3 regions of the Marinobacter xiaoshiensis genome follow, and region 2 is predicted to be linked to each of the others. Evidence: predicted binding sites of a transcription regulator. Region 2 holds the regulator's gene; each other region holds the start of a gene.
What was found. Region 2 encodes LexA, which represses DNA repair genes until DNA is damaged. Its sites were predicted from a motif close to CTGTNTNNNNANACAG; they were not measured.

Region 1 (7,581 bases), on a different contig from region 2:
AAATCGAAGAGTTGCCCGGCTTGAACCGGCTCAGAAATGCCTGTGAAAACAATGGTGTTGAACTGTTGCTGTCGCAGATGGGCATCACCAGCAGCATTTATATTGGGCCGGGCAGTTTGTGCCTGGCGCTAGCGGCAGAACCTCACAGTTTCACCGATTATCAGTAACCTCCTGGCGTCCGATCCGGCAGTTTCTCTACCCATTAGCGCAGTGCCGGGTTGGCACTGGCCCAGCCGCTGTGAATCAACCGTGCCTGGGGCGAATCGGTGTATCCTGCCTTCGTGTTAGCCTTTCGCTATCCAGTGCAATCACTTATGTAATTCTTTATATCAATAGGGCCGCGAATATCATGACCAAGGATAGAATCGATCCAGCCAGTCAACTGCTGGAACTGCATGTGAAACATGAAGTTGCCTCATTGAAAGGTGCAAAACTCCGAAAATTTCTCAATCAGGAAGTCGGAGAGCTTCTTGATCATGCGGGCACCATCACACTGAATCGCATTGCGTCTGAGCAACAGGTAATGGAGACCATTCAGCGAGTGGTTGTGGATATGGAACTGGATGCTGGTATTCCTGAACTGGCGGGTGAGATGGCTACCGAGGTGCTAAATGCATCCGTTCAGGCAAACACAGTATTAAGTGACATTATCACCCGTGATCAAGCCACGGGTTTTGTGGAAGAAATGCTTGAGTTGCGCCAGCAACGTGAACGGATAATCAGCGAAATCATGGCTCATCCTGTCTATCAGGAGCTGGTTTCGAATGTGGTCTATCAGGGAATTGTTAATTACCTCTACGAAGACAATCTGATCACCAAAACCGTGCCTGGCGTTGGCTCTATGATGAAGTTTGGCAAACGTATGGCCAACAAAGCGGTACCGGGGCTTGATGAAACCTTTGAGCGCAGGTTGAAGGCCTGGCTCTCTGATAGCTTGCCGGGGCTGATCAGCCGCAGTGAGCAGTTCCTGCAGCGCGCGCTCTCTGATGATGAGGTGAGGGATACGGTTATGGCTGCCTGGATTGCCGTAGAAGACAGGACTGTCGACGAGCTTCGCGAAGGGCTTGGCGATGTTGAGTTGCAGGCATTCGTGGTGCTGGGTTATGAGTTTTGGCTGCAGTTCCGGAAAACCGACTATTTTGCCGGTTGCACCCGGGCCGTGGTTGCGCATCTTTTTGTGAAGTATGGGGAACGACCACTTACCGACCTGCTCGGTGACCTTGGTGTTACTCGTGAGGTGATTATGGCAGAGGTAGATGCCTGGGCTATTCCGGTAATAGGTTTACTCCAGGAGGAGGGCTATATTGAAGCTCTCGTGCGTAGACGGCTCTCAGCTTTCTATAAATCCGCCGCGGCCCGGAAAATACTCGAGCCGGCATCGTAGGTGGCACGGGGTTGTTAATGCGGTATAGGTAAACAAAAAAGGGAAGCCGAAACGGGCTTCCCTTTTTTGGTTCAGGTCCTGGTGATATTACCAGGCCTGTCGGTAATCACTTTTCCAGATATTGCAGTTTGTTGGGCTTGCCATCCCACTCAGCGGCATCTGGGAGTGGGTCTTTCTTTTCGGTGATATTAGGCCACTTTCCTGCCAGGTCGGCGTTAATTTCAACGAATTCCGCCTGATCGGCTGGCAATTCATCTTCCGAGAAAATAGCTTCAGCTGGGCACTCAGGCTCACACAGTGCGCAGTCGATACACTCGTCTGGGTCGATTACCAGAAAGTTCGGGCCTTCGTAGAAGCAGTCTACCGGGCACACTTCTACACAATCTGTGTATTTGCACTTGATGCAGTTATCGGTAACGATAAACGCCATAATCAGATCCCTGGTCCAGTGGTCAATCTCATCCGGAGCCTGTTGTCAGGTTCCATCATTATATTTTAATGGGCGATATTGTAGGGAGCAGCCCGCACTGCCGCAAGCGTTTGACCGCTATAACCTTATTACCCAGATCAACTTGCCCTCAGTTTTTCAGTAATTTCTTCAGTTCATACAGGCTGTTCATGGCTTCTCGGGGCGATAAATCATCCAGATCAATGCTTTGCAGTGCCTCTTCGACAGCACTGGGTTCAGCGCTGGCAAACATATCACTTTGATAAACAACCTGCGTAGGCATAGCTGGCTGCCTGCTGCGTTGGTCAATAGCAGAGGATGGCAGAGCCGTGGCGGGCACTGCGCTAGTTTCAAGCAGCTTTAACTGGGCCTTCGCGTTGATTATAACGTTCTGAGGTACGCCAGCCAGTTTGGCCACCTGCAGGCCGTAACTCTGGCTGGCGGGGCCTTCGTGCACGTTGTGCAGGAACACAATACTGTCGTCGTGCTCTGTTGCTGTCAGGTGCACGTTTACAGCGAGTTCAAGGTCGTCTGCCAATTGTGTGAGTTCAAAATAGTGGGTGGCAAACAAGGTATAGCAGCAGATCTCTTTTGCCAGATGCTCTGCCGTAGCCCAGGCCAGAGATAAACCATCAAACGTGCTGGTACCCCGGCCTACTTCGTCCATCAGCACAAGGCTGAACTCGGTTGCGTTGTGCAGAATGTTGGCGGTTTCTGTCATTTCCACCATAAAGGTGGAGCGCCCACCGGCAATGTCATCTGAAGAGCCCATGCGAGTGAAAATCCGATCCACTGGCCCCATCACTGCACGGGTGGCAGGCACGAAACTCCCGGTGTAGGCCAGCAGCGCAATCAGAGCGGCCTGGCGCATGTAGGTCGATTTACCCCCCATGTTGGGGCCGGTAATAACCAGCATGCGGCGCTGGGCATCCATCAGCAGGTTGTTAGGCACGAAAGGCTCGTCCAGAAGCTGTTCGACGACCGGGTGGCGACCATCTTCGACATCGAACCCCGGCGCATCGCGAAATTCAGGTGCAACAAAACGTAAGGTGGTGGCGCGCTCCGCAAAGTTGCTGATCACGTCCAGCTCTGCCAAAGCCTGAGCAGCATCCTGCAGAGGCGCGAGTTGTTCGGCGACGGTTTCCAGCACTTCGTCATAAAGCGCTTTTTCCCTGGCCAGTGCGCGGCTCTTTGCGCTCAAGGCTTTGTCTTCGAATTCTTTCAGTTCGGGCGTAATGAAGCGCTCAGCATTTTTAAGGGTTTGGCGGCGAATGTAATCCACTGGTGCCTGTGCGGATTGGGCTCGGCTGATTTCGATGTAATAGCCGTGCACCCGGTTGTAACCCACTTTCAAGGTGCTTATGCCAGTGCGCTGCCGCTCTCGGGTTTCAACGTCCAGCAGGTACTGGCCGGCGTTTTCGCTGATGTTACGCAGTTCGTCCAGCTCTTCGTCAAAGCCTTCACGAATTACGCCCCCTTCCCGAATGACGACAGGCGGGTTGTCGATAACCGCCCGCTCCAGCATGTCGGCAAGCCCCGGGTATTCGCCAATTGTGGTAGCCAGCTTGACGATGTGACGGGAGTTAACCGGTTTCAGGGCTTCCTGTAGTTCGGGCAGTGTCTGAAACGCATCTCTCAGGCGGGCAAGGTCCCTCGGGCGCGCTGAGCGAAGCGCTACGCGGGCCAGAACCCGTTCAATGTCGCCCACGGCTTTTAGCAGGTTGTGTACTGGCTCGTAATGGAAGTTTTCCAGCAGAGCCGACACTGCGTGCTGGCGCTGCTGAACTACATCGATATCCCGCAGGGGGCGGTTCAGCCAGCGCCGTAACTCGCGGCCACCCATGGAGGTGGCAGTTTTATCCATCACCCAGGCCAGGGTGTGTTGGTGTCCGCCCATGAGGTTGATATCAATCTCAAGGTTGCGGCGACTGGTGGCGTCGAGAATCACTGCTTCGTCCCGGCGTTCCCGGGTGAGCTTGCGAATATGGGGAAGGGCGGTACGTTGGGTTTCTTTTGCGTATTGCAGCAGGCAACCGGCGGCACAAATCGCCAGACTCAGGTCCTCACAGCCAAACCCGGTCAAGTCGCGAACTTGCAGTTGCTGGGTGAGTACCCGGAATGCTGTGTCAGATTCAAAGAGCCAGGGGCCCTGGCGCCGAACACCGGTGAGCCCGGCTACAACTTCCTCGTAGGGGAAATCCTCGCTGATAAGAATCTCCGCCGGGCGTAACCGCTGAAGCTCTCCCTGCAGGGCTTCCAGAGTGTTCAGTTCTGAAACCACAAAGCGACCGCTGGAGATATCCAGCGAAGCAAAGCCAAATTGCTCCCTATGGTGATAGATGGCGGCAAGCAGGTTGTCGCGGCGGTCTTCCAGATAGGCGTCATCGCTGAGTGTGCCGGGGGTGACGATTCTGACCACCTGGCGCTCAACCGGCCCCTTGCTGGTTGCCGGGTCGCCAATCTGTTCAACAATGGCAATGGATTGACCAGCACGCACCAGGCGGGCAATGTAACCCTCAGAAGAATGAAAGGGGATGCCTGCCATGGGGATCGGATTGCCACCGGACTGCCCCCTCGATGTGAGAGTGATATCCATCAGCTCTGCAGCTTTTTTTGCATCGTCATAAAAAAGTTCGTAAAAATCACCCATGCGATAGAACACCAGCTCGTCCGGGTGTTGACCCTTGATTTTCAGGTATTGCTGCATCATGGGTGTGTGCTGGGGTTTGGTGTTCTGAGCTGCTGACATGAACAAGTCCGGATAATCTTACTTTGGATGAAGCCACGGATTGTAAGAAAATTATGCCCGTGATGAAACGAGGGAGCACATTATGCCTGCCAGTGACCACGAACTCGAACAAGCTGGAGATCAATTAGCCGCAAAGTTGCTACAGCTGGGTTCCACGGTAGTGACTGCCGAGAGTTGTACCGGTGGCTGGGTTGCCAAGGTGCTGACAGATAAACCGGGATCTTCCGTCTATGTGGTGGGCGGCTTGGTCACCTACAGTAATGAAGCCAAGCAATCGTTGTTAGGCGTTACCGATGCCTCTTTGGGCAATCATGGTGCTGTTAGCGAACCGGTGGTGCGTGAGATGGTTGCAGGCGCACTTGCAGCGACCGGTGCGAATGTAGCGGTTGCCATTAGCGGGGTAGCCGGGCCAGGTGGGGGCAGTGAAGAAAAGCCGGTAGGCACGGTTTGGTTTGCCTGGGGCGCCAGCATTGAGAGCACCGAAGCGGTTGTGCAGCACTTCAAAGGCGATCGCGATCAGGTGCGACGGCAGGCGGTTCTCTTTGCCCTGCAGGGAGTTAGCGGGTTTTTGAAGCAAACCTGAATGCTTTCACAATAACAGGGGTTGGCCTCTCCCTCGGGGTATGTTTTAATACTGTTCAAATATACAGGGAATTCGCTGTTACCACTGTACGGCTTCCCGATTAATCATACCTCCACCGGCTTGACTATCTTGCCGTTGGCCAAGGCAACAGAGGGTTTGCACTGATGGAAGACAACCGCAAAAAAGCATTAAGCGCAGCGCTGGGCCAGATTGAGCGCCAGTTTGGTAAAGGCGCAGTGATGAAAATGGGCGACCAGCCCCGCGAAGCCATTCCTGCGGTCTCCACCGGGTCTCTTGGGCTGGACGTTGCCCTGGGTATAGGCGGACTGCCTTACGGCCGAATTGTTGAAATTTACGGCCCTGAAAGCTCAGGTAAAACAACTCTGACCCTCCAGGTTATTGCCGAAGCTCAGAAAGCCGGTAAAACCTGTGCCTTCATCGATGCTGAGCACGCGCTGGATCCCATCTACGCTGAGAAGTTGGGCGTTAACGTAGACGACCTTCTGGTTTCCCAGCCAGATACCGGTGAGCAGGCTCTTGAAATTGCCGACATGCTGGTACGCTCCAATGCGGTAGACGTCATCATTGTTGACTCTGTAGCGGCGCTGACTCCAAAGGCTGAAATTGAAGGTGAGATGGGCGATAGCCACGTCGGCTTGCAGGCTCGCCTCATGTCTCAGGCTCTGCGCAAGCTGACAGGCAACGTGAAACACGCCAACTGTCTGCTGGTTTTCATTAACCAGATCCGTATGAAGATCGGCGTAATGTTCGGTTCGCCGGAAACTACCACCGGTGGTAACGCGCTTAAATTCTACTCATCTGTACGTTTGGATATTCGCCGCATCGGTGCAGTAAAAGATGGCGACGAGGTTGTTGGCAACGAAACCCGCGTTAAAGTTGTGAAGAACAAGGTTGCTCCTCCATTCCGTCAGGCTGAGTTCCAGATTCTTTATGGCAAGGGTATTTATCACATGGCCGAAGTGCTCGATATGGGCGTTAAGGAAGGCTTTGTGGACAAGTCCGGCGCCTGGTATGCCTATAACGGTGACAAGATCGGCCAGGGTAAAGCCAATGCCTGCAAGTTCCTTGAAGAGAATCTGGAAATAGCAAAGGAAATTGAAGCCAAGGTACGTGAAAGGCTGATGCCCAAGCCGGCATCCAAGAAAGATGCCGCTGCAGAAGCGCCTGTTGAAGCAGCAGGTGAGTTGCTTTAAGTCAGTATGGGAGGTGCTTTGTGGAACCTATAAAGAAATTGCTTATTGTTTCTCATGCGCCTTCTCCGAATACCCTCACCCTGCGCGATGCGGTCGCGCAGGGTGCAGGGCACGAAGATATCGAAAATGTTGAAGTAACCGTGCTGGCGCCCCTGGATGCTGGCCCGGATGATGTTCTTGCCTGTGATGCCATTATCCTCGGCACCACTGAAAATCTTGGCTACATGAGCGGCGCGCTGAAGGATTTCTTCGACCGCAGCTACTACCCCTGCCTGGAGAAAACCCAAGGTCTTCCATTTGCATTTTATATCCGGGCTGGCCATGACGGCACAGGAACGCGGCGCGCGATTGAAAGCATCACCACCGGGTTACGCTGGAAACTAATCCAGGAACCACTGATGTGCCGCGGAGAGTATCAGGATGAGTTCGAAGAGCAATGTCGGGAGTTAGGGATGTACGTTGCAGCCAGCCTGGATGCCGGGTTGGCCTGAGAGGTGTTAGCTGGCGAGGCGGTTGTAGAAGCCTTCGATGCGTGACAAAGCGTTGTCTACCGCTCTGGAATAGCCTTTTTTGTTAAGGTAATAGCTGAATTGAACACTTATCCGATAGCCGGCCTGGAAAGGGCGGCATTCTACAACGCGGGCGCACACCTTTGATTCGCTGATGTACTTCCCTTCAAAGTCCATAAACAGGCGAGTACCAGGATCCAGCGGGCGTGGGCAGAGCAAGGCCATGCCGTAACGGTTCAGGTCGAGACAGGTGGCCTGGAAAGAAGGTTTGCTATTCTTGAAAAAACCGCGCTGACGAACTTGTACCTTAAGGCACGAAGCAGAATAGCGATCCTTGAGCCGGCGATCTTCGGAATCACTCATCGTAAACTGGCACCCATTGCTTATTATTATGTTGTTATAGCCGACTATAAGACTAAAGGCTGAGAGTCGGCTTGTGAAGTGTAGTGTTCGATGAAAGACGAGGGCAATGAGGAGATTGTGAAGCGTGACTTGCATCACAAAATCTTCCGCCTTTAAGCGTTTGTCACAATTCTTGCCCTCGAGCGCGACAGACAGGTTCACAGAACCTACAATGACCGGCCAATGAGTCAACCGTTACAGGACCCAACCTTGAAGTCACTGCCTCTGCATCAGCTTTACAAAGCCTGTGTTCTGAAAGATCTACCGTTCAAGTCGACCAGACAGCTGGAGC
Region 2 (7,581 bases):
TGCGCACGCCATTTCCGTTATCCAGCACCTCCGCAGTCAGAGCATTCTCATAGTATTTCTCGTACACATTCTCAGGAAATGCTGCTGTACGGCGAGTCTGGTAAACCGGCATAAAGAAATTCGGGCCGTACTGGCTCAGCATTTTAATGGAGCCTTCAGAGAGCCTGTCTTTGTAGAGGTGCATGTTGCTCGCAGTGATTACGAACAAGGTTTCGTCTTGGGGAAATGGATCTATCTCAACCTGGCCCTTACGCCAGTTAGCAGGCGCCTCACTCAGCCCGCCGGTCCACTCGGGAATGCTACCGGAGGCATTGCTTGCCCGCTCAGCACCAACCGGCGTCAAATCCCGTTTTAGCCGTTCTGCTTCAGCTACCGTTACTGCTGACAGCACCTGGCCGGTATACCCAACCAAAAGAACTGCCATACATGCGACTAATCGGCTCCGCATTCCATACCCCTCCAGACAAACCAATAACCCAAGACGAAGCATGCTTTTTGCCAAATTCAAACGCCCGTTTCAAGTCATTAATTGTGTTTTATTGTCACTTGGGACCAAGTCTGCAGGGGGGTAAAGAAATCTGCAAACCAAAATGGTAGAATGGCGGATTAATTAAGGTGAGCGCTCGATGGCTTCTCAATGGTATTCGCTGGTTTCACAAAAATTGTTTCTTGCCAGCACGTTACTTGATGTCGCGGCTCAAGCGGCTGCTACAGGAAGCTCGGCGCCAACGCAAAAACTGCAGCAGGAAGCAGCAACACAAGGCTCTATCGAACTGCTGCTGAGAGCGAAACAATTATTACTGGCAATGATTGCCAGGCTTTACCAGAAACGCCCGAATAGGCCTTTGTCCCTCGCGGAACTGGCCAATCTTATTGGCGATGAGGCCACGGAAATAGAGTTTCTTACAACTCTTGAACGGGACAGCAGAAGCTGGTGGAGCCACCTTGATCAGCTCGAGACTGCTCAGAACAACCCACCAGCGACACGGAAGACGGTTAACTCAGAAAACATTATTGCCGTCTCAGCAGAAACCGGGCCAGACCGATCAGCCCAAGCTCTCAGAAAAACTCTGAAAGCCATAAAACAGTTTACCGACAACCTGGAAGCGCAACACGGCGAGTGGTAATCCCTCCCAATACACACTTACAGGTTCTCAACATTAAAAGGTTATTGAAATGTCACCATCGTTTTTCGAAATTGTACAACTGAACAACGGCGATTATGCCCTTCGCCGCATCGACGACGACAGCGCGCCATTAGTCAAAATTTCATTTTCGGATGAAGCCCGTGAAATGATGGGAGATCGGGATATGTCTGTGGCCAAAGCCATGATTGCGGCGGGTATAGAAGCTGCCGGGACTGTGTCTCACGACATTGACTGGGAAGACGACGAACTGGACGTTTCAGACGCCCAGCCCGCATACACACTGCATTAAAACCGGACTCAACGCTGCCTGAGAACGACCCCGTGGCTGTTGCCTTTAGCAGCCGCTTCCTGCAAGGAAGCAAATGCTGTTTTACCCAGCTTCCCCGTCCACATAACCACCGCATGACAGGTACCCGCGCTTAGTGCTATCTCAGCAAGCTGACGAGCCGGGTACTCAGCGGTAGAACGCAAAACCAGCAGTTCACCGGTAATGATACCGTGCATCTTTTGCCACTTACTCACCAGCGCCTGGGGCGGGTCTATCCACGCCAACCAGCGCTTCTCCTGGTTCAGCTGAGTCAGCATTGGCAATAGCAGTTGAAAGTTCTCTACCTGCCCCTCCGGCAGAATGATTTCCGTTACATTTCCAGCCGGCGCAGGACTTTCCACATCAGGCTTGCGCCGCGTCCGGATAACCGTGCGCTGCTTCGGGGCTGTGTATTCCGGTACCAGGCCAGGCATAACGCTCTGCTGCCACGCAATATTCTGATTAAAGCTTAGCTGTTCCATATATTTACCCGCCTTTACAATGCGTCTGTGGTTATGCTGGCCCGATCAGTGCAGATCGGAACGCCGGATAACACCCACACCCAGCCCTTCAATAAACAATTCCTGCTCTTTCAAATCGATTTCTATCGGCGCAAACTCTTCATTTTCAGCGATCAGATAGACTTTTGAACCTTCTTTTCTAAAGCGTTTCACAGTCACTTCATCACCCACCCGGGCTACAACCACCTGGCCATTTCGAACATCCTGAGTGCTGTGCACAGCAAGCAAGTCGCCATCCAGAATCCCGATATCTTTCATGCTCATACCCCTGACACGAAGCAGATAGTCAGCAGAAGGCGAGAAAAACTCCGGCTTGAGCGTGCAATGGTCTTCAACGTGCTCCTGGGCCAGAATCGGACTGCCCGCCGCTACCTGACCAATAACCGGCAAACCGGGGTCTTCGGCAACTTCAGGCAACCGGATACCCCTGCTGGCACCCGGAACCATTTCGATGGCACCCTTACGCGCCAATGCACGCAAGTGCTCTTCCGCCGCATTCGCAGAACGGAAACCCATCTCTGTCGCAATTTCTGCACGTGTAGGTGGATAGCCGGTTTCGTCAACAGATCGACGAATAATTTCCAGTACCTGGGTTTGTCTTGCTGTCAGCTTCATTGTTTCGCTGCTCCGCTTGCTGCATGCAGGGCTTATACAAGCCGGGTCTTATATGTGATGGTGTATACAGTAATCCAACCATCCTGTCTTTTTATACAGTGATTTGACTATATACAGTGTTTTATCCAGTGTAAAGCCGCTCAGGTTATTTTCTTGCAGCTCCCTGACTGGTAGTGCTTTGGTAGTGTGATAGAGTGAAAAACTTCACACTCCGCCTCAGAGAGAACCATGAATAAAACCATCACCTTGAACATGCCAGACGTAGTCAAAACCGCCGACGGGAAAGAGCGCAGGGTGGGTGTGGAGATTGAATTGTCCGGGTTGGGATATCAGGAGTTAGTTGACCTGGCCGGGGAGTTGTTGGGCGGCGTTGCAAAACCGCAGTCCCGCTATGTGAGCACGCTTGAAACCCCCTTGGGCAGTTTCATCATTGAACTGGATTCCGACCCGATCAAAGATCTGGATCTTGCAGACGAGCGCCTTCCCCAACCCATTCGGGAACTTGGCGGGCAGGCAATGGAGGTTATAGACGCAGCGGCTGAATTGATTGTGCCGCTGGAAATTGTAAGTCCGCCCATGGCTTTTTCAGACCTGCACCAGATTGAGACTCTGGTCGACGAACTCCGGGAAGCGGGTGCATTGGGCAGCAGAAACGCGATCTACTTTGCGTTCGGCTTACAGCTTAACCCTGAACTGCCAGACCTCAAGCCGACAACACTTGTGCGCTATTATCAGGCGTTTGCAGTGCTATATGATTGGCTAAAAGCTCGCCATCAACTGGATATCAGCAGAAAGTTCACCCCCTACATTGAGCCGTGGAGCAGCAAGTACACCGACCTGTTGATTGAGGACAACTACGCACCAGATCAGCGGCAAATGATGGTGGATTACCTGGAATCCAACCCTACTCGTAACCGAGCCCTTGATCTACTGCCCCTGTTTGCTCATCTCGACAAACCCCTGCTCGACGAATACGTTGAAGACCCCCGCATCAAAAGCCGGCCAACCTTGCATTACAGACTTCCGGACTGCGACATAGATAACCCTGACTGGCATTTCTCCACTGTCTGGAATGACTGGGTCGTGGTTGAGCAACTGGCCAACCACGCTGAGGATTTGAGAGAACTTCGCGCCCTGTTCATGGACAGCCGTAAAATCAGCATACGCAATCTGACCACAAGCTGGCTGGAAACCTCTACACACTGGCTCGAAAGCAAAGGCTATGTCTGAACACATCGAACCTGACGACAGCCTGCCCGGGCTGACGATAGGCATCAGCGGCCCGGCTCGAAAACGTTTTGCCCAACGCTTGATTAGCCTGGCACTTCGCCTGAAGGGTGCGCATACCTACTACATACGCCCTGGTGCCAGGGTGGATGTGTCTCTGCTTGACGGACTGGTTCTTTCCGGGGGTACCCACGTGCATCCCGAGCGTTATGGCCAGCAGCCGCAGGTAAGCGCCAAGTATGACAAAGCACGGGACACCACAGACCAACTGCTCCTGGAACAAGCAGAAGCAATAGGAATCCCGGTACTGGGTATTTGCAGAGGCGCGCAGTTCATCAACATATTCCACGGTGGCTCCCTGTGCCAGAACGTTACCCCCTTACGGGTAAACACCAGACACCGCCCTTTATTGCTGCCGATGCAAACCGTACGACTTGTCGCAACAAGCTTGCTGGGGCAGGTTATGAGAGCGCCGGTAATAGGCGCAAACCGCATACACAGCCAGGCCATAAAACAGCTTGGGAAAAACCTGAAGGTGACCGCGGTGGATAACGACCTGTTTGTTCAGGCCATTGAAAGCACTCAGGGGCAATGGCTTATGGGACTTCAGTGGCACCCTGAATACCTGCTTTACCATGCCGGGCACAGGCGCATCTTTGGTCAGTTTCTGGAGGCAGCCTTAACCGTCAAGCTGGCCCGATTGAGCCAAACTGCTCCAGCTCATTGAGCGTCCGCTGCAACTGACAGGCCTGACAGAGTTTAAAAATCCCGGGTGTAGAAGATATCCAGAGATGCAGCCAGCCCGCTGGCTGCTTCTAGGTAAAAGTACTTACCCAGATCATATCGCAGCGCTACTGTGCTGATCGGTTCGAAAATTCCGACCCCATAACGGATACTGAGTTCATCAGTCAGGTACCCACTGGCTACTACCGACGTTTGGTCGCCACTGCCCTCTGCTTCCAGAGTCAACTGACGAATGCCGAACTCCTCACCGATTTGCCCTGTCACCTTGTTTACCTGGGTCAGGCCAAGTGAAATAGCAGCACGACTCATCTGACCATCATCACCCTGCCCACCGGGCGCCCGACCAAGAATCACATAAGACAGCGCCTCTGCTTGCGGCATGGAGGGGTTTGAGAACACTTCGGTTACGGGCGCCTGCACCGGGCCGCTTAACCGAATCCCTGCCACCACAGAATCCACTTGACGGACAGCTTCAATATCGAGATACGGCTGGACCAGACTGCCGACAAACAGCAATCGCGCCCTGCGCAACTCAAGCTCCTGCCCAAAGGCCTCATATCGACCATTAACCAGTTGCAGGGTGCCTCTGGTATCCATGTCGTTATTGATCCGCAAAGAGCCTTCCAGATCGCCGGTCACCCCGAATGCCGCAAAGGTTACCTGATCCTCACCGACCACAACCGTCACATCCATATCCAGCGAGCGGATAAGAGGCTCTTCCTGCTCCACACCTACAATCACTTCGTCTTCAGATACGGACACCGCCTGAGCAGGCAGGCCTTTAATTTCGATACTTCCTCGGGGCACCTCAATCCGGCCTTCCACACTCAGCGTGCTTTCACGGAATGCGATGGTCAGATCTGGCGCTACTTCCACGTGCGCGTAGGGCTCCAGACTAAAGGGCAGCCGTTCTCCGGTGATGCGAATTTGACCACCGGGAGCCCCTTGCCAGTCGACCTCTCCCTCGATAATAGCTTCGCTGCGCGCGTTGCTATGAATCCGGCCGCGGATGTCAGCGGAATAGCCCTTAAGCTCAATGCTGACGACCACTTCTTCCATGGGTAGCGGCAAACGTGGGTCGACCACCCGCCCATTGGTCAATGCTATCTCGCCCTTCACTGCAGGTTTCATCAGAGGCCCGGAAATTATGCCTTCGCCGTTTACCTCTCCGGCAATCTCCTCAAGCCCCGTAAACAAGCCGGCCAGAGCAATATCGAGACCTTCCAGTTTGAATTTGCCTTCAACTGGCCGGTCTTCGTCCATAGGGTCCAGGCTCATATCCACCGAGAGATTGCCAAGTTCCGGCCCCGACAACCGCACGGCAAGATCTGCCTGTTCGGGCTTCAGTTCCAGCTCTGTCGTTAAGGTCTGGTAGCTCAGAGTTTCCCATTCGCCATCCAGCAGCAGTTCGAAGCGGCCTTCGCCAGCGTCAAGCGCTATCCGGCCATCGGGGCCTGCGTCGGTAGAGGTGAAGTCGATTTCGCCATTAATGCTGGAATGCCAGCGCAAGGTCTCTGGTAAAATGGGCGCCAGGGCCGTGGTTGGGAAGCTGTTAATGCGGTAGGCAATTCTGGGCACTGGCAGCAGGGTTTGATCATCAGCGCAAACAGAGCTCTGCCGCCAGCGCCAGCAATGGGCGGCAAAAGTGAGTTCGCCATTTTTTCCATAGGCAAGCCCGGCGGGAGCCTCAAGCTCCCAGCTCTGTTCCTGCCCCGGCACATCAATCACACCTCGCGCAAGCTCGCCCTGCCAGCTTGCCCAAGCATCACCCGCCGCGCCTTGGAAATCCAGCTGCAACCTTGCTTCTTCATGCTGAGCATCAAGCACAACCGTATGACTCCCCTGGGTGCCTTGCGCTTTGACAATTAACGACTCAATGGTTTGCCCACTGCCGGTAATGCCCTTGCCCTGCACCTCACTGTTGAGACGTAAACCCTGCTCCAACTGCGCATTTACATCCAGGGTTTCAACGACCAGCAAGTCTTGCCAGCGCAATTCGGTTGCACTGGCAGTCAAGGTTCCTCGCGGATCATCGGGGGTACCGGCAAGCCGTAGCTGAAGATCAGCCTGCCCACCAAGACCCGGCAAAATCTTCTCCGGTTCTGTCAGCATAAGATTGAGGCTGGCTTTTAACTGCTTGCCCCACCGACCGCTACCTTCAACCCGGTTATCACCAATCACCAGCTTCAGTTCCGGAACATCCCAGTCACCGGTTGACGTATCAAGGCGGCCTGCTATCACAGTGGGGCTGGAGCGCCATTGCCCCGACAGATCCCAGCTGGCCTCCATATCGGGAACAGGGCCGTCGGTAAGCTGCCCTTCCGTGGTAACACCACCGCTGAGGTTTGCTTCCAGAATCGGCACCCAATAGCCAGGGTTAAAGTTCTCCAGCTCCAACGCCGCCTGCCAACTCAAAGGCCCAGAGAACCTCACGGAACCCTCCCCGGTCAGTGAACCTGCATCGGTGACCGCTGCGAGCTCGGTCAACCGGACTTGGGTTGCATCACCATCAACCGCTACCGCCAACTCTGTACTGCCCTGGGGGCTATCCACGTCTGCTGTGAGGTTCGCCTGATAACGCCCATCCCGCCATGAGACGCTTCCGTTCAGCATGCGTAAATCAATCGGCGGCTCTTCCAGATCAGCAATCAACGAATACCAGGGAAACTGCCGTAGCTGTATGTCTGCTTCTGCACTCAAGCCGCCTTGCCACTGGGTACTGCCGGTCACTATGACATTTCGGGGCAAGTTGTCTGCCTCGCCCTCCACGCCCTGATTGCCTGCAGACAGTTCCAGCCGTATATCCTTGGCACCATTGGTTGTAACCAATCCCGCCAGCGTCAACTCAATGGGCCCACCGGTACCTGGCAATATGGCCGCCCCATTTGTCTTGAAACCGCTCTGCAAGCTGCCTCGGGCCTCAGCAAACCAGTTCTTCAGCACCAGGGTGTCTGGCTGAGCCTCCACCGCACGAAAAGATTCAGAGGTTACCCGTAAACGCGCTGGCAAACTGGCTGCC
Region 3 (7,581 bases), on a different contig from region 2:
TTTTGCATCGCCGGAGGAAATCCTCTATCTTGAAATCGCCTGCCAAGGGCAGGTGTGGCACGGGTTAACCGTTAAATGGCGGCTTCATCATACCGGAAGCCGTGAGGCACACCAAAGAGTGAATAGTAACATGTCATCTGAAAACGCCGAACTACGAAAAGTCGGTCTCAAGGTAACTCTGCCAAGAGTGAAGATCTTCAACATCCTGGAAAACGCCAAGGACCATCATCTCAGCGCAGAAGATGTGTACAAACGGCTCCTGGATCAGGGTGATGATGTGGGTCTGGCCACCGTATACCGCGTACTTACTCAGTTTGAGACAGCGGGACTGGTGTTACGTCACAACTTTGAAGGCGGCCATGCAGTATTTGAGATGGCCAGCGAAGATCATCATGATCACATGGTTTGTACCCAGACAGGGCAAGTGATTGAGTTTGTTGATGAAGTGATTGAGGAGCGTCAGCAGATAATTGCGAAAGAGCACGGCTATGAAATAGTCGAGCACAGCCTGATTCTGTATGTGAAACCCCTGAAGTCCTGAAACCGCAGAGTTATCCCCGAATAAAAAAGGGGCAGGCCGTGAAGCCTGCCCCAACAGCTCTCAGGGTCGAGAGGGGGAGTGTTTGGCGGCATCCGTTCAGTGGTGGGTCGCCTGTCCTTTGGAAAACATTTCTGTTGCGTGGGCTATGGTGTGCTCTGTCATATCAACACCCCCCAGCATTCTTGCCACCTCACTGATTCTTCCCTGATCGTCCAGCGATTCGATTTTCGAGAAAGTTGCGTCTTGCTGGGTGAATTTGCTCACAAACAAGTGCTGGTGACACTGGGCCGCAACCTGCGGCAAGTGAGTGACGCAGATAACCTGTCCGTTGGCTCCCAGCGAGCGCAGTAGCTTGCCAACCACCTCAGCTGTGCCGCCGCCAATGCCCACGTCGACTTCGTCAAAGATCAGGGTTGGAGTGGTAGACGTTTGCGCGACTACTACCTGAATTGCCAAGCTGATTCGTGAAAGTTCGCCGCCGGAGGCAACTTTTGCCAAAGGTCTTGCGGGTTGCCCCGGGTTTGCACTAACCAGAAATTCCACTTCTTCCAGCCCATGAGGTGCCGGTTCGTTCTGGTTGTTGTTGCTCAGGTGGGTAACAAACTGAACCGATGGCATGCTCAGCTGGGCAAGTTCACCGGCAATGCGCTGATCCAGCTCAGCTGCTGCTTTAGCGCGGAGATCGGAGAGTTTGCCTGCCAGTTCATTGAAGGTGGTGCGGTGGCTTTCAAGGTCTATTTCCAGTTGTTCCAGGCTGCCTTCGCCGCCATCCAGTTCGGCCAGTTCCGCACTTTGCCGCAAATGAAACTCCGGGAGATCTTCGGGGTTGATGCGGTGTTTGCGCGCCATCTGGTAGATGGCGCTTAGTCTGTCTTCAACTTCGGTCAGGCGCGCAGGGTCGGCTTCGTAGTCATCTACAAAGTGGCGAAGGTTGTCGCCCGCTTCACTGATCTGGATCTGCGCTTCGTTGAGCATTTGAATCGTGTCGGCCAGCGCAGGTATTTCAACCGGTAACTGCTCTAATTGCTGTAGCGCCTGGCGCAATAAGCCAGCTGCGCTGGTTTCATCTTCTGTGCACAGCAGTGCTGCCTGATGGCTATTGTGAAGAATTGCATCGGCCTGGCTCAGTTGTTCCTGCTCTTGCTCAAGTTGCTCTTGCTCCCCGATTTCGAGAGCAAGGCGGTCAAGTTCTTCCACTTGATAGCGCAGCAACTGCAGTCGGGCTTCGGACTCCTCTGCATTTTGCTGGCGCTCGATCAGTTTTGTGCGAATCTGGTTCCAGGCTTTCCATGCTTCGCGAGTCTGGTTGGCAAGATTTTCCGCGCCCGCGTATTCATCTATCAGCTTGCGATGGGTTTCTTTTCGCAGGAGTGATTGGTGCTGGTGTTGACTGTGGATGTCCATCAGCAGTCCACCCAGGTCTTTCAGATGCGCCAGAGGGCAGGGTTGGCCATTAATGTATGCTCGAGACCGACCGTCCTTGCTGATGACGCGGCGCAAAATGCAGTCGTTGTCGTCATCCAGTTCGTGGTTTTCCAGCCACTGTTGGGCATCTGATATGCCCGAAACATCAAAAGTGGCTGTAATGTCTGCACGCTTGGCGCCATGGCGCACAGCACCCGCATCGGCGCGTCCGCCCATGGCCAACCCCAGTGCGTCCAGCACAATGGATTTGCCTGCTCCTGTCTCGCCAGTAAGAGCTGTCATGCCCTTGCTGAATTGCAGTTCTACTCTTTCGGCGATCGCGTAGTTGGAAACGGTGAGCTGTGTGAGCATGCAGATAACCTCCGCTCTTGAAAATATACTGTTCGTTCATACAGTGACTGTGAATATATACAGGGGTTTTCGGGTTTGCAATCACTTCGCAGATATTTTCTCAAGGAATGGTGCTTTTAACGGTTGAAACCTGAGCGCTGAACCCCATATCGGTTCGCAATAGCATTCTTCTGGCTCCGTGGGGTCAGAGCCTATGTTCAATTGGCCGCGTTCAAGCCGGCCGCCGAAGATCTGGCAGGAGTATTCATGAGCACCGAAGAAAACCGCAACGAGCAGTTGGATGAGTTGAATGAAGCCGCCAAGGCAGCAGCTGAGGATGCGCAGTCTGGCGAGCAGGTAGTAGAGCAGGAAGAGGTTTCCGAGCTGGACTCCCTGAAAGAGCAGCTTCAGGATTCGCAGGAGCAAATGTTGCGCTTGCATGCGGAAATGCAAAACGTGCGTCGCCGCGCCGAGATGGATGTTGAGAAGGCGCATAAGTTTGCCTTGGAAAAGTTTGTTAAAGAGTTGCTGCCTGTGGCAGACAGTCTTGAGAAGGCGGTTGAGAGCACAGAAGGGCAGGAAGGTGCTGGTGAGTTAGTGGCGTCTATCCGTCAGGGCGTGGAAATGACGCTCAGCTTGTTTGTTTCCAGTCTGAAAAAATTCAATGTGGAGCCGCTGAACCCTGTGGGCGAGCCGTTTGATCCCCAGCAGCACGAAGCCATGTCGATGGTGCCAGCACCCAATGCTGAGCCCAACAGCGTGGTAGCGGTAATCCAGAAGGGCTACCTGCTGAACGGGCGCGTAGTGCGTCCGGCAATGGTGATGGTGGCCAAGGCTCAGGATGCACCAAAAATTGATGAGCAGGCTTGAAAAGTCACTTAAAGCGCCAATATAGCCATTAAGCAAAACTAACCGGATTTATATTTTTCCGGGCAACCATTAAGTACCGCATTCAGAAGAACTGGAGTGATTAAATGAGCAGAATTATCGGTATTGACCTTGGAACAACGAACTCGTGTGTCGCCATTATGGATGGCGATAAAGTCCGGGTTATTGAAAACGCAGAGGGTGATCGCACCACTCCATCTATCATCGCTTACGCTGATGACAATGAAATTCTGGTGGGTCAGTCTGCCAAGCGTCAGGCGGTTACTAACCCGCAAAACACAATCTTCGCTATCAAGCGTTTGATTGGTCGTCGTTTTAAAGATGATGTTGTTCAGAAAGACATCAAGATGGTGCCTTACAAGATTGCCGAGGCAGATAACGGCGATGCGTGGGTAGAAGTAAAGGGCCAGAAAATGGCTCCTCCCCAGGTGTCTGCAGAAATCCTGAAGAAAATGAAGAAGACTGCAGAGGACTATCTGGGCGAGAAAGTAACCGAAGCGGTAATTACTGTTCCGGCCTACTTTAACGACAGTCAGCGTCAGGCTACTAAAGACGCGGGCCGGATTGCAGGTCTGGATGTGAAGCGCATCATTAACGAACCGACTGCTGCAGCCCTGGCTTATGGTCTGGACAAGAAAACTGGCGACCGCACAGTAGCAGTTTACGACTTGGGTGGTGGTACGTTTGACCTCTCCATCATCGAAATTGCAGATGTTGATGGCGAGCACCAGTTTGAAGTTCTGGCGACCAACGGTGACACCTTCCTGGGTGGTGAAGATTTCGATATGAAAATCATCGAATTCCTGGCCGACCAGTTCAAGAAAGACAGCGGCATTGATCTGCGCGGCGACTCACTGGCCATGCAGCGCCTGAAAGAAGCGGGTGAGAAGGCCAAGATTGAGCTTTCCAGCAGCCAGCAGACCGACGTTAACCTGCCGTACATCACTGCAGATGCTAGCGGTCCCAAGCACATGAACGTGAAGCTGACCCGTTCCAAGCTTGAATCTCTGGTAGAAGATCTCGTTGAGCGCAGTCTCGAGCCTTGTAAGGTTGCCCTGAAAGACTCAGGTTTGAGCGTTGGTGAGATCGACGAAGTTATCCTGGTTGGTGGTCAGACACGTATGCCGCTGGTTCAGGAAAAAGTTAAGGCATTCTTTGGCAAAGAAGCGCGTAAGGATGTGAACCCGGACGAAGCTGTTGCAATGGGTGCAGCGATTCAGGCGGCCGTACTGTCTGGCGATGTGAAAGACGTTCTGCTTCTGGACGTAACTCCGCTGACCTTGGGCATTGAGACCATGGGTGGCGTTGCTACACCAGTAATCGACAAGAACACCACGATCCCGACCAAGAAGTCGCAGACCTTCTCTACGGCAGAAGACAACCAGACAGCGGTTACCATTCACGTTGTTCAGGGTGAGCGCAAGCAGGCGACGCAGAACAAGTCCCTGGGACGTTTCGATCTGGCTGATATTCCACCTGCTTCACGTGGCGTGCCGCAGATCGAGGTTACTTTCGATATCGATGCCAACGGTATTCTGAACGTGTCTGCGAAAGATAAGGCTACCGGCAAAGAGCAGTCCATCGTTATCAAGGCCTCTTCTGGCTTGAACGATGACGAAATCGAAAAAATGGTGCAGGACGCCGAAGCGAATGCTGAGGAAGATCGCAAGTTTGAAGAGTTGGTTCAGGCTCGCAACCAGGGCGACGGCATGGTTCACGCCGTGCGCAAGACCCTGACTGACGCTGGAGACAAAGTCAGCGACAGCGAGAAAGAGTCTATTGAAGCGGCCATCAAGGACTTGGAAGAAGCACTGACCGGTTCTGATAAAGACGACATCGAAGCTAAAACGCAGAAGCTCACGGAGGTTTCTGGTGAGTTGGCTCAGAAGATGTACGCAGATCAGGATGGCCAGGCACAGCAGGCTGGTGGACAGGAAGAAGCTCAGTCAGCCGACGATGCAGTGGATGCCGAGTTCGAAGAAGTTAAAGGCGACGAAAAGAAGTAATTCGGACGTTTATCAGGTAGTTGGTTGGAAAACGCGGAGTTGATCCGCGTTTTCCGCGTTTAAAAAACAGGGTTTTGAAGCATGGCCAAGCGCGATTATTACGAAGTTCTCGGGGTTTCCCGGAGCGCGGACGAGAAAGAGATTAAGCGAGCTTACAGAAAGCTTGCGATGAAATACCATCCCGATCGCAACTCCGAAGACAAAGACGCCGAGAGCAAATTCAAAGAGGCCACTGAAGCCTACGAAGTGCTGGCAGACCAGACCAAGCGTGCGGCATACGACCAATATGGCCATGCCGGCGTAGATGGACAAGCCGGCGGTGGATTCGGCGGTGGTGGTAACTTCTCCGATATCTTCGGTGATGTGTTTGGTGACATCTTTGGTGGCGGTGGCAGAGGCGGCCGCAATACCCGTGGTTCGGATCTGCGTTACACCCTGGAACTGGATCTTGAAGAAGCGGTAAAAGGCAAAACCGTAAAAATAACCATTCCCGGACACAGGGAGTGCGATACCTGTGATGGCAGTGGTGCGGAAAAAGGCTCCCGTCCTGAAACCTGCGGTACTTGTAAGGGTATGGGGCAAGTGCGCATGCAGCAGGGTTTCTTTGCCGTGCAGCAGGCGTGTCCCACTTGCCGTGGTTCCGGTCAGATTATCAAGAACCCCTGTAAGTCCTGTCATGGACAGGGCAGGGTGCAGGAAGAGAAAACCCTCTCTGTTAAAGTGCCGCCCGGTGTTGATACTGGCGACCGTATAAGGCTCTCCGGTGAAGGCGAGATGGGCATAGATGGTGGTCCGCCAGGCGATCTGTATGTGCAGATGTCGGTTCGTGAGCACTCAATCTTTACCCGCGACGGGCGCAACCTGTACTGTGAAGTGCCGATCAGCATTATTGACGCCACGCTGGGTGGTGAGCTGGAAGTGCCAACGCTGGATGGTCGCGTGAAGCTGAAAATCCCGGCCGAGACCCAAACAGGTAAGTTGTTCCGGTTGCGCAACAAAGGCGTTAGCCCTGTGCGCGGTGGCCCATCAGGTGATCTCTTGTGCCGTGTGATTATCGAAACACCGGTTAACCTGACCAAACGCCAGAAAGAACTGCTTCAGGAGTTTCAGGTAACTCTCGACGGCAGCAACAACGGCACGAACCATGCCCCGAAGAAAACGTCCTGGTTTGAGGGTGTTAAGAGCTTCTTCGACGAAATGAAATTCTGATCAGCTTCACATAAGGAAAAGGCCATGAGGGTAGCAATCATCGGCGCCGCCGGGCGCATGGGTAAAGTGCTGATTGAGGCGGTTGACGGCACAGAGGGGCTCGAGTTGGGCGCGGCCATTGTCGAGCCAGGCAGCAGCCTTATCGGAGCCGATGCCGGCGAAATGAGCAGCATCGGCAAAACCGGCGTAAAGATGGCGGGCGCCCTGGCTGACGTGAAAGATGATTTCGACGTGCTTGTCGATTTCACCTTCCCGGACCTCACCCTGGAAAACGCCGAGTTCTGCGCAGCCAACGGCAAAATGCTGATTATCGGAACCACCGGCCTGACCGATGCCGAAAAGCAGCAGTTGGCCATGGCGGCAGAATCTACCCAGGTAGTATTTGCGCCCAATATGAGCGTTGGCGTTAACGTAGTGCTCAACCTCCTGCGCACCGCTGCAGCAACGCTGGGCGACGACTATGACGTCGAAATCATCGAAGCCCATCATCGCCATAAAAAAGACGCGCCCTCCGGCACAGCTCTGCGCATGGGCGAAGTGGTTGCTGATGCACTGGGCCGCGATCTCAAAGAGTGTGCAGTCTATGGCCGTGAAGGCTTCACTGGCGAGCGTACCCGCAAGGAAATCGGTTTCGAAACCATCCGCGCCGGTGACGTAGTGGGCGATCACACAGTCCTGTTCGCCACCGAAGGTGAGCGCATTGAAATTACTCACAAGGCAAGCAGCCGGATGACCTTCGCAAAAGGCGCCATGCGAGCAGCTCTGTGGCTGAAAGACAAGCCTGCTGGCTTGTACGACATGCAGGATGTTTTGAGCTTGAAGTGAGCATTCTTTCCGAGGAGTTCTGACGACTTGCTCTGAGGCAGGGGCTTGGGATCTTTGCTCCGGGAATGTCGTAGGCCAGGGATGGCCGGAGACAAGCGCACATGGATGTGCTCGTAGCGGTTCCCGGAGCAAAGATCCCAAGTGCCGGCCGGTGTTTCAGCCGTACTCTAAAGCAGGGCGATTTTACATGGACACAAAACCGCAAATTTCATACAATAAGGCGGTTTAACTGCACCAAGCGTAGGCTTCGAAAAGCCCAAGGGACCAAAAAGTCCCCGGATAACAATAAGCGGGACGGAGTTTTTACTCCCTCTCGCTTTTTTGCGACCTGAATTTGCGCTTGCGTTCCTGCACGTG

Region 1: recA (recombinase RecA) is a predicted target of LexA. The motif match lies at 5,216-5,231, and genes of this name have one in related genera.
Region 3: recN (DNA repair protein RecN) is a predicted target of LexA. The motif match lies at 2,346-2,361, and genes of this name have one in related genera.

Annotation. Positions count from the first base shown of each region.
Region 1 covers NZ_JAVMBO010000018.1:141,946-149,526, reverse strand. The annotation lists gene RKA07_RS16125 (DegV family protein) at 1-167, shown strand, start outside; gene RKA07_RS16120 (hypothetical protein) at 350-1,384, shown strand; gene fdxA (ferredoxin FdxA) at 1,491-1,814, opposite strand; gene mutS (DNA mismatch repair protein MutS) at 1,963-4,581, opposite strand; gene RKA07_RS16105 (nicotinamide-nucleotide amidohydrolase family protein) at 4,664-5,164, shown strand; gene recA (recombinase RecA) at 5,329-6,378, shown strand; gene RKA07_RS16095 (flavodoxin family protein) at 6,399-6,869, shown strand; gene RKA07_RS16090 (PilZ domain-containing protein) at 6,876-7,250, opposite strand; gene RKA07_RS16085 (Lon protease family protein) at 7,500-7,581, shown strand, end outside.
Region 2 covers NZ_JAVMBO010000007.1:351,065-358,645, reverse strand. The annotation lists gene RKA07_RS05430 (DUF1329 domain-containing protein) at 1-448, opposite strand, end outside; gene RKA07_RS05425 (DUF6586 family protein) at 627-1,127, shown strand; gene RKA07_RS05420 (hypothetical protein) at 1,177-1,437, shown strand; gene RKA07_RS05415 (cell division inhibitor SulA) at 1,446-1,937, opposite strand; gene lexA (transcriptional repressor LexA) at 1,983-2,591, opposite strand; gene RKA07_RS05405 (amidoligase family protein) at 2,820-3,821, shown strand; gene RKA07_RS05400 (gamma-glutamyl-gamma-aminobutyrate hydrolase family protein) at 3,814-4,545, shown strand; gene RKA07_RS05395 (translocation/assembly module TamB domain-containing protein) at 4,578-7,581, opposite strand, start outside.
Region 3 covers NZ_JAVMBO010000017.1:481,402-488,982, forward strand. The annotation lists gene RKA07_RS14065 (outer membrane protein assembly factor BamE) at 1-8, opposite strand, end outside; gene fur (ferric iron uptake transcriptional regulator) at 131-541, shown strand; gene recN (DNA repair protein RecN) at 638-2,317, opposite strand; gene grpE (nucleotide exchange factor GrpE) at 2,564-3,166, shown strand; gene dnaK (molecular chaperone DnaK) at 3,271-5,190, shown strand; gene dnaJ (molecular chaperone DnaJ) at 5,272-6,399, shown strand; gene dapB (4-hydroxy-tetrahydrodipicolinate reductase) at 6,424-7,224, shown strand.